3 regions of the Cellulosilyticum sp. ST5 genome follow, and region 1 is predicted to be linked to each of the others. Evidence: predicted binding sites of a transcription regulator. Region 1 holds the regulator's gene; each other region holds the start of a gene.
What was found. Region 1 encodes Rex, which represses fermentation and respiration genes when NADH is low (regulators of the CRP and FNR family bind a similar motif). Its sites were predicted from a motif close to ATTGTTAANTANTTAACAAT; they were not measured.
Positions count from the first base shown of each region.

Region 2: the regulator Rex is predicted to act here: its motif matches at 1,760-1,779, upstream of QTL86_RS05335 (complex I 24 kDa subunit family protein).
Region 3: the regulator Rex is predicted to act here: its motif matches at 1,315-1,334, upstream of QTL86_RS09775 (complex I 24 kDa subunit family protein).

Region 1 covers NZ_CP132338.1:363,206-366,492, reverse strand. Annotated here, with positions in the region: gene QTL86_RS01710 (redox-sensing transcriptional repressor Rex) at 972-1,655, opposite strand; gene abc-f (ribosomal protection-like ABC-F family protein) at 1,800-3,287, shown strand, end outside.
Region 2 covers NZ_CP132338.1:1,076,011-1,079,297, reverse strand. Annotated here, with positions in the region: gene QTL86_RS05345 (NADH-ubiquinone oxidoreductase-F iron-sulfur binding region domain-containing protein) at 1-800, opposite strand, end outside; gene QTL86_RS05340 ((2Fe-2S) ferredoxin domain-containing protein) at 818-1,216, opposite strand; gene QTL86_RS05335 (complex I 24 kDa subunit family protein) at 1,228-1,725, opposite strand; gene QTL86_RS05330 (PHP domain-containing protein) at 1,919-2,626, opposite strand; gene QTL86_RS05325 (DRTGG domain-containing protein) at 2,638-2,967, opposite strand; gene QTL86_RS05320 ([Fe-Fe] hydrogenase large subunit C-terminal domain-containing protein) at 2,964-3,287, opposite strand, start outside.
Region 3 covers NZ_CP132338.1:2,006,207-2,009,493, forward strand. Annotated here, with positions in the region: gene QTL86_RS09770 (NADH-ubiquinone oxidoreductase-F iron-sulfur binding region domain-containing protein) at 1-796, opposite strand, end outside; gene QTL86_RS09775 (complex I 24 kDa subunit family protein) at 798-1,274, opposite strand; gene QTL86_RS09780 (NrtR DNA-binding winged helix domain-containing protein) at 1,493-2,416, opposite strand; gene QTL86_RS09785 (SGNH/GDSL hydrolase family protein) at 2,647-3,287, shown strand, end outside.

The DNA of each region.
Region 1 (3,287 bases):
TATAACAATTGTATATCCAGTCACCTTCTTACCTAGTAATCTATTCGCTCCTACTATGCCTATCCTAGTTCCACTTTCATATGAACAATAGATATCCTTTTCGTTCTCACTTCTTAAATTCTCTTTTTATTTATTAATATCCTACTTGTTTTCTTCTGTTGAACATCATGAATATAAATAAATATCCATTTCCTACATCCACTTTTTTGTTTTATTAACAATAACTTACCCAACAGTAAACATATAAAAATAGTTATTCCTTTTCTCTTACATATTGTCATTATTTCTCTAAGTTTAATTATCCATATACAGTGCCACAAAGTATTAATAAACCAATTTATTTTATTATAAACACACCCATACAATTTACACAAAAACAACGCGAAATAACCCTCTCCCTCTATAACACTATTCATGCCTATTCTTTTATAGACTTATTGTACTCTTAATAAAATACATATAACAACAAAAAGGGTTCGTCTATTTTCGACATTATCTAAGTTATTCTTTTTATAAAAAGCATCTTTACGCCAGAAAGCTGATGGAAATGAGAGGGATGGCTGTCCTCAAGGGGTGACTTGCGAGTATTTTCAGCAGGCACTTAGCGAATTTTTTTGATGGGTTTTAGGGAGACTGTTTGAGCGCCAGCGAGTTTCGACCGTTCATCAAAAAAATGAGCTTAGTGCCTGCGAAAATACGGAGCGGAACCCCGGAGGGTAGCCATCCCTCTCATTTCTTCCCATTAGCTTCTGATCGCAACTTACTTACAAAAGGAAACGTTCACTTTATCTTTGTTCTCACTTTTTCGCCTTTACTCCCCTGTTACCTAAAGATCTATCTCTTTAAACGCAAAAAAATGCCCATAAGCCTTCTGTTTTCCCAACAAAAGCCTCACAGGCATTTCTTTATTCACTCTTTTATACTGCACCCCACTCAACATCATTCCCAAAGAAATCCATTAAGCCCACATTTTATTCTTCAATTTGCCCTATACTCTCACTCTTATCTTTCTTCTCTCTTTCAACCTCAGCCTCATTAATCTTATAAGCCAAAGTCATTAATGAATGAGAAAGGTGTACATTTTCAACTTGTACTGTATCTGGTACGAATAAATCCACAGGTGAGAAGTTCCATAAGCCTTTTATCCCCCATTTTGCTAAACTCTCAGCTGTCTCTTTTACTCTTGTTTTTGGCATTGTTAAAATAGCAATTTCTACTTCATTTTCTTTTACGAACTGCTCCATTTTGTCAATATCTTGTACTTCTACCCCGTGTATGCTCATACCAATTAGTCTTGGATTAACGTCAAATAAACCGATTAACTTAAAGCCTCTTTTACTAAATGATGTTGAATTAGCAATAGCTTGTCCTAAGTTACCTACGCCTACAATAATCATTTTATAGTTTTGGTGAAGTCCTAATATCTTTCCTATCTCTGTATGCAAGTACTCCACATTGTATCCGTAACCCTGTTGCCCAAAGCCTCCAAAATTGTTAAGGTCTTGACGAATTTGTGATGCGGTCACATTCATCTTCTCACTTAATTCTCTGGAGGAGATTTTGGTTACTCCTTTTTGTAACAATTCTCCCAGATATCTGTAATAACGTGGCAATCTCCGTATTACATTCATAGAAATCTTTCTTTCTTCCGTCACCTTCTCATCTCCTCATATACGCAAACTCATAACCCTAGTATAGCATTTAAGTTTTTTTTTTGTCAATGTAGATTATTGGCCCCTTTTCTTTCAATTTGCGCTTTTATTTGCTAAAATAATAAAAGGCGTTACAAGGAGGATATTATGATTATTTCATGTAGCAATATCAAGAAAACATTTATTGACCGAGAAATCTTAAAAAATATTAGTTTTCATATCGAAGACCATGAGAAAGTAGCTTTAATAGGAAATAATGGTGTAGGTAAAACCACCCTTTTTAAAATTCTAACTAAGGAATTAGAACCAGATGAAGGTACCATTACTTCTACTAAAGACTGCACCATAGGTTACTTAAAACAACATATGGAGTTAGATTCTACAGCTACCGTCTATGAGGAACTCCTACATGTATTTGATGAAGTTATTGCCTTAGAAGAAAAACTTCATGCCATGGAAGCTGAAATCGCTAAGACCGGTTCTTTAGAACTCATTCATAAATATGATGCTGAACGTATGGTATTTGAAAATAGTAAGGGTTATGAATACAAAAGTTTAGTCAAAGGCGTTCTCAAAGGCTTAGGCTTTGATGAAACCATTTATGATAAACCAGTGTCTATTTTATCAGGTGGACAAAAAAACCGTGTCGCTCTAGGTAAGCTCCTACTTCAAGAGCCTAGTTTATTACTCTTAGACGAACCTACCAACCATTTAGACATTGAAGCTATCGAATGGCTAGAAGGCTTTTTACGTAGCTATAAAGGTGCTGTCCTTATTATTTCCCATGACCGTTACTTCTTAGATAAAATCGTCACTAAAGTCGTTCACTTAGAATTTGGACGTAGCTTTGTTTACAACGGTAACTACAGCGACTACATCATCAAAAGTGAAAAAGAATATGAAGTGGCTATGAAACACTTTGAAAAACAGCAAAAGGAAATTGCTCACCAACAAGCGGTTATTGCTAAGCTAAAACAATTTAACAGGGAAAAATCTATTAAACGTGCTCGTAGCCGTGAAAAAGCTTTAGAAAAAGTAGAAGTCATGGATATGCCAATGATTGATAATAAACCTATGCAGCTGGTGCTCACCCCAAGAGTTGTAAGTGGCAATGATGTCTTAAGCATTAGTGAATTAAGTAAAACCTTTGATACCAGCCCGATTTTTAGTCATATGAATATGGAAATCAAAAAAGGGGATAAAGTAGCTCTCGTAGGTCCTAATGGCGTTGGTAAAACCACTGTTTTTCGTATGATTTTAGATCAAATGACTCCTACAACGGGTACCCTAAAATTAGGAAGCAATGTTATTGTAGGCTATTACGATCAAGAACATGCTACCTTAGATACTTCTAACACCATTATGGAAGAAATCCAAGGTACTTTCCCAGAACTTAAAAATGGAGAAATCCGTAATGTACTGGCTGCTTTTCTCTTTACGAATGATGATGTTTTTAAACCCATTAGTAGCTTAAGCGGTGGTGAAAAAGGCCGTGTCGCATTAGCCAAAATCATGCTTTCTAAAGCCAATTTTCTCATCTTAGATGAGCCGACTAACCACTTAGATATTCTTTCAAAGGAAATTCTAGAAAGTGCCATATTAAACTATGAAGGCACTGTCCTTTATGTTTCCCAT
Region 2 (3,287 bases), 710 kb from region 1:
TCACTACCCATAATGTTATCGCCTAATAAACCATATTCCCTTGCTGAATGAATAGCTGACTCTAAGCGTTTAATAGCTAATGGGTATTCTGCACGAATATACACAAGGCCTTTAGTTGCACCGATTGCATAACCACAAATAGCCATAGCTTCTACAATAGAATTGGGATCTCCTTCTAAAATAGAACGGTCCATAAATGCGCCTGGGTCTCCTTCATCGGCATTACAAACAACATATTTTTGATCTGCTTTATTCTTATAAGCAAACTCCCATTTGAGTCCCGTTGGGAAACCACCGCCCCCACGGCCACGAAGTCCTGAAGCTTTTACTTCATTAATAACTTCTTCTTGTGTCATGGTTAAAACTTTAGCTAAAGCGGCATAACCATCTCTTGCTATGTATTCTTCAATATTATCAGGATCTATAAATCCACAGTTACGCAGTGCAACACGCATTTGTTTCTTATAGAAATCCATATGTTTAGAGTCAGAAACATGTTCTTCTGTTGTAGGATCTTCATAAAGTAAACGTGGTACTTTTCTTCCTTTAACAATGTGCTCTTTAACAATTTCCTCTGCATCTTCTGGTTTTACTTGTACATAAAAGGTGTTGTCTGGAAGTATTTTCACTATTGGACCTTTTTCACAAAATCCAAAACATCCTGTTTTTAACACCTGTACTTCTTCACTCATTCCTACTTCTTCAATATGAGCAATAAGTTGATCCACGATTTCATTTGATTGTGAGGACAGACATCCTGTTCCACCACACACTAAAATATGCATTGTATACTTAGACATTCTAGGGCCTCCTTCCTTTATTCGTCTAGTGATTTATGAGCAACAGGTATGATGCCCTCTATCATTTCCCCACCAATAATATGTTTTTCTAATATTTCTGCTGCACGTGCTTTGTTAACATCACCATAAACAACAGGTTCCTTTCCTGGAATAGTGATTTCTACTGTAGGCTCTGCATAACAATAGCCCATACAACCACTTTGTGTAAGAACAATATTATTAAGCCCACGTGCGCGTACTTCTTCTGAAAAATAATTCATAATATCTCTTGCACCTGCTGCTATTCCGCAGGTTGCCATTGCAACACGGATAACAATCATCTGATCTACGTGATCGCCCTTTTCTCTTAAATCTATTTTATTTTTAACACTATCTCTTAAAGCTTGTAATTCGTCTAAAGACATTATTTTTGGCATAGCTTTCCTCCTTACGCTTCATCATATTCACTTAGGATTTTCTTCACTTCTTCTGCTGAGCCAATACGGCCATATACTTTTTCCCCAATAAGCACAACGGGTGCAAGACCACATGCGCCTACACATCTGAGTGCATCTAATGAGAATCTGCCATCAGCTGTTGTTTGTCCTACTTCAATACCCAATTCTTTTTTGAAAGCATCCAATACTTTATCTGCACCACGTACGTAACAAGCAGTTCCGAGGCAAACAGATATAGGGTATTTTCCTTTTGGTGTCATGGTGAAAAAGGAATAAAAACTTACTACGCCATAGACTTGTGAAACAGGAATATTGAGCTTTTCACCTACAAACATTTGAACTTCTTTAGGTAAATAGCCAAATAAACCTTGTGCCTTATGTAATACTGCAATAAGTGCCCCCTTTTTTTCAGGTAGCTCATTAATGAACTGTTCTAACTCAGCATATAAACTCTGGGTTAGCTTATTATTGCAACTTTCACATGCCATAATATATCCTCCTTATTCCATAGGTTCTATCATTTTTGTTAAAAAAATAACAAAAATGATACAAAATAGGTAATTACTTTATGAAAATACCACAAAGTATAATTAAAGTCAATCAACAAATTCTGAACTTTCAGTAATGTTGTATACTTTCAATGAATTTTATGTCAGTTTTTGTATGTTATTATCATTTTATTTAGTTATTATTATTTAATTGGTGGACCAGATGAATCAATTCATGATTTGAATTTGGTAAAACCCTTCCGTTTTCAGCAATATCTGATAAATAATGTGCATCAGACGATTGAATAATTGTGCATCTATTATACATATTTTCATATTCTTTAAAGGATGCTTTTCGTGAAATCTCCAGTATATTAAAATTTAATTCTTCTGGTACAGCTCCTAAGTTAGATAAAATGCTATAGCTATTTCGGTCAATATGCGCTGGATAAATGACACCATTTTTTCGTCTCACTTCTTTTACTATATCTGATACGGTTATTTGAGTAGCCGTTAAAAGTAACTGTTCTAATTCTCCTACAATATCATCTTCTTCATTTAATATAAGCTGTGGACCAAATAAATCTTTTCGGTTATTAATTTTAGGAAGTCCTTCATTAATCCACCGCCCTATATCCTCTGCTTCTTTTAAATTAGCAAACAAAGCAATTAAATGGAACTCTTCCATGCATTCGATTTCAATGCCCGGTATAACCAATAACCCTTTTTCTCTTCCAACCTTCATAACAGCCTCACAGTTCGCAGTTGTTTGGTGATCTGTAATCGCAATAGCTTGTAAACCTTTAAGTATACTCATATTCACGATATTATTGGGTGTCATGGTTATATCAGCACACGGAGAAACGGCAGTATGAATATGAAAATCATATATCAGTGACATACTGACCTCCTTTACAATAGCTTTGCAATTTGATTGGCTAATGTAAAGCTATTACTTTCTGAGGTAAATACAGGTATTTTTTCTTGGTTTGCTCTTAACTTTACAGCTTCATCAATCTCTACACCCTCTGCCAAAATAATAGCTGATATACCTACCATAACAGCTACTGCTAGCGTATTCATATGTCCTTGTACAGTAATCCATACATCATCTTCTTTCGCATGTGCAATAACAAAACTTAATAAATCCCCTGTATAGCCATCTTTTACTTCACGTGATAAGCCACTTTCTCCTGCTACTAATTTTAAATTTAAAGCTGCTTTGAGTTCTCCTACTGTCATTTGATCTCCTCCTTTTTTCTTTTTCCTTTTTCTGTTGGAACATTTATTTGTGTTAATGCATGCATTTGATTAGATAAATCTTTAATCTTTTCTCTTAGCATAAAGACACATTCTTCAATCTTTGCTTTTTGTTTAATAACATCTTCTGCAAAACATCTACAAGTAGGTGCCCCACAAGCTCCACAATCTATTTGTGGCAAACGGCTATAGAGTTCTTCTATCCCTTCCATCTTTGCAATTGCTTTCTCCATATCACTGTCTAGTGTAAAAACCGGCCTTGGTGTAATACTTTTTTCAAAATAACAAGCTTCTTCTTTCAA
Region 3 (3,287 bases), 1.6 Mb from region 1:
CTGCCCTCACATAAATATATCCTTCTCTTGCCTTACAAGCTTTAGCTGCAATCATCATACCTTCTAACATACGATGAGGGTCACCTTCCATAATACTTCTATCCATAAAAGCACCTGGATCTCCTTCATCTCCATTACATACAACATATTTCGTAGGTTCTACTTGACGTCTTACCTGTGTCCATTTTCTACCAGCAGGAAAACCACCACCACCTCTACCTCGTAAATTGGATTCTGTAATTTCATGAATGATGCCTTCATCATCCCTATCAAATAAAGCCTTTTCTAAGGCTTCATAGCCCCCTACAGCTAAATATTCTTTTATAGATGTAGCATCAATATGCCCACAATGCTCTAAAACAAGCCTTGTCTGTTTTTTATAAAAAGGAATTTCTGCTTGGGTTTTATAGCCCTTACCATCCTTTTTATAAATAAGACGTTCAATACACTGACCTTTTTTAATCGTTTCTTCTATAATCTCTTTACAATCCTCTACCTTTACTTTTATGTATAAGTAACCCCATGGCTCTATTCGAAGTAGAGGTCCCATTTCACAAAAGCCATGACAACCACTTTTTTTCATACCAATTGAAGAGTCATGTGGTTCTTCTTCTAAATTCACACTACAATTAAGTCCTTCTTCTTTCATTAACCTTAGCATTTCTTCATAAATCTCTAAAGAGCCACTTGCAATGCAACCTGTTCCTGAACAAACTAAGATTTTTATTTTTTCTAACTCAAGTGCTTCCTTGCAAGCTATCCTCATTTGCACTAAATCTGCTCTATCTTTTAGCATCTTAGTCTTCCTCCCTTAGTTCAGATAATAAAGCTTTTGCTTTTTCCGGTGTCATACTACCATAAACCTTATCATTAATGGTCATAACGGGAGCAAGTCCACAAGCACCTAAACAAGAAACCGTTTCTACTGTAAATAATAAATCATCTGTCGTTACCTTTTCTTCTGATAAACTTAAGGTTTCTCTTAAGGCATTTAAAATAGGAATTGATTTTCTAACATGGCAGGCTGTACCATCGCATATCTTAATAACATACTTTCCTTTAGGTTCTAATGAAAAATTTTCATAAAAAGTAGCTACACCATAAATTTTGGCAGTACTCATCCCTAATTTTTCTGATAAATAAGGAAAAACCTCTTCTGGTATGTAGCGATAAATCTCTTGAATATCTTGTAAAATACTAATAATACTACTTGGCTCTAACCCATTTCTTTCAAGTATCTGATCTAGTTCATGCCACTTAATAACTTCTCCCATAATTGCCTCCTTATTTTAACTGGTGCTCTAACTTGAAATTTATGTTAATTTATTAACAATAATCATTATTCAGATTACTACTTTGTTAATATCTTGTCAATATGACTTGCAAATTATTTAGAATTATCACAATAAAAAACACTATCTTTCAGCATATTTAACATACTGTAAGATAGTGTTTTTTCATTGTATAGACTTATTGCCTGTTTTTCACTTGATTATCCCATAAAATCATGTTGCCATTCTTCATTAAACTGATAATAATTAGCTGGACGATGTCCTCTTTTTTGTATGATTTCTGTTTTCTTTACCATTGGAGCAATTTTTCTTCTAAAGTTAGCTTTCAAAAGTTTTTTATCCAAAATAACTTCATATACCTTTTGAAGTTCACTTAAAGTAAAGTATTCAGGTAAAAGTGTAAATGCTAAAGGTGTATATTCAATTTTATTTTTAAGACGTTCTAAACCTTTGTCGATTAATTTATAGTGGTCAAATGCCAAACCATCTTCATAACCATCTAGCTTCTCATATCTAGTGGTTTTTACAGGATAAGGCGTCTTTGACTCGTATACTTCTTTAATTTGATAGCCTATCTTTATGGCGCCACCATCTGATTCTAAAGTAAGCTCATAGGTTTCTACAAAGGCATAGCCCTGTTTTCCACTAAAAGTAGGTTTTTTCTTAACACTAAACCAGCTTACTTCATCTGTTGTACGATGTGCACTTGGTTTCAATTTTGATTCGTCTACCAATGCCATATAGGAAGTAGAAATAACTCTGGTTCTAGGGTCCCTTTCTACTTCTTCTTGATCTTCCCCTAAGGTATAAAGCTGTTCTAGATAAATATCCGTTACATTCGTTTCATCTTTAATTTTACGATAAGCAGCTTCCCTTAAGCCTTCTTTCATGCCTACAAATCCACCAGGAAGCGCCCAATTTCCTAGAAAAGGATGCTCACCTCTTTTTACTAGAAGTACTCTTAGTTCTTTTTCTGGCAGTTTCCTAATATCAGTATTTTCCTTATCTCCTACTGTAAGCAACAACATATCTACAGTTACAGAAGGCTTCTCATATTTAGCTAAATCATAGCTTTGTAAAAATTCTTGCTCCGTTAATCCATTTTTATCTCTTAGGAGTTCCATTCACTCACCACTTTTCTACTTAGTATCATTTTATACTATCAATTTATTTTATCACTTATTATATCATATTGAGAAGATTTTTTACTAAAAATCAATGGATTTATTACTTTTTAACTTTACTTTTATAACAAATAGGCTTCTTTTATTTCTATTTCATAACATTTCCACTTGACTATATTGTAAAACTAGCTAGTTCACGCTAAACTATAGCTTGGAGGTGCGCATCAACTATGAAATTACGACAACGTCTTGTCACACAATGTGCTGTTTTGTTATTATCTACAACTTTATTAGGTCAGATTACTTTAGGAGCAACCTTTAATCCCATAGAAAATCAAACTTTAACAAGTGAAAACCTTAAAACCGATACAACGATTTTAGATTATACGAATTTAAATGTGGAAGGACTTCTTTTACCTAAAGAGCTTTTTATTTTAGAAGGCACCAATACAACTGTAGAGAACTATACTATTTTTAATAAAAATGCCTTTTTATCTCAATTTTCCAACTATAATTTAAACGTTGTATCATCTTATGGGATAGCTTCAGAAGACTCTTGGTCTTTTAAAACAGGTTCATTAAATGAATATCCTTTAAATAAACGTTTTGATTTAAACTTTTATCTAAGTAATGATACAACTCTTGCAGAACAAAATGTTTCTGTTGAATTGGTAGATACCTCGAACACAACCCCTGTAAGGCTGCTTGCTATTGGTGACAGTTTAACTAGAGCTGGTATTTATTTAAATCAAGTTGAAAAGAAACTTCCTAATGTCAAAGTATTGGGAACAAGAGTTTATGAAACAGACGGTATCTCTGCCAGAGAAGGCCGTGGCGGTTGGACCTTAAATCGTTATTTTACTGCCATTAA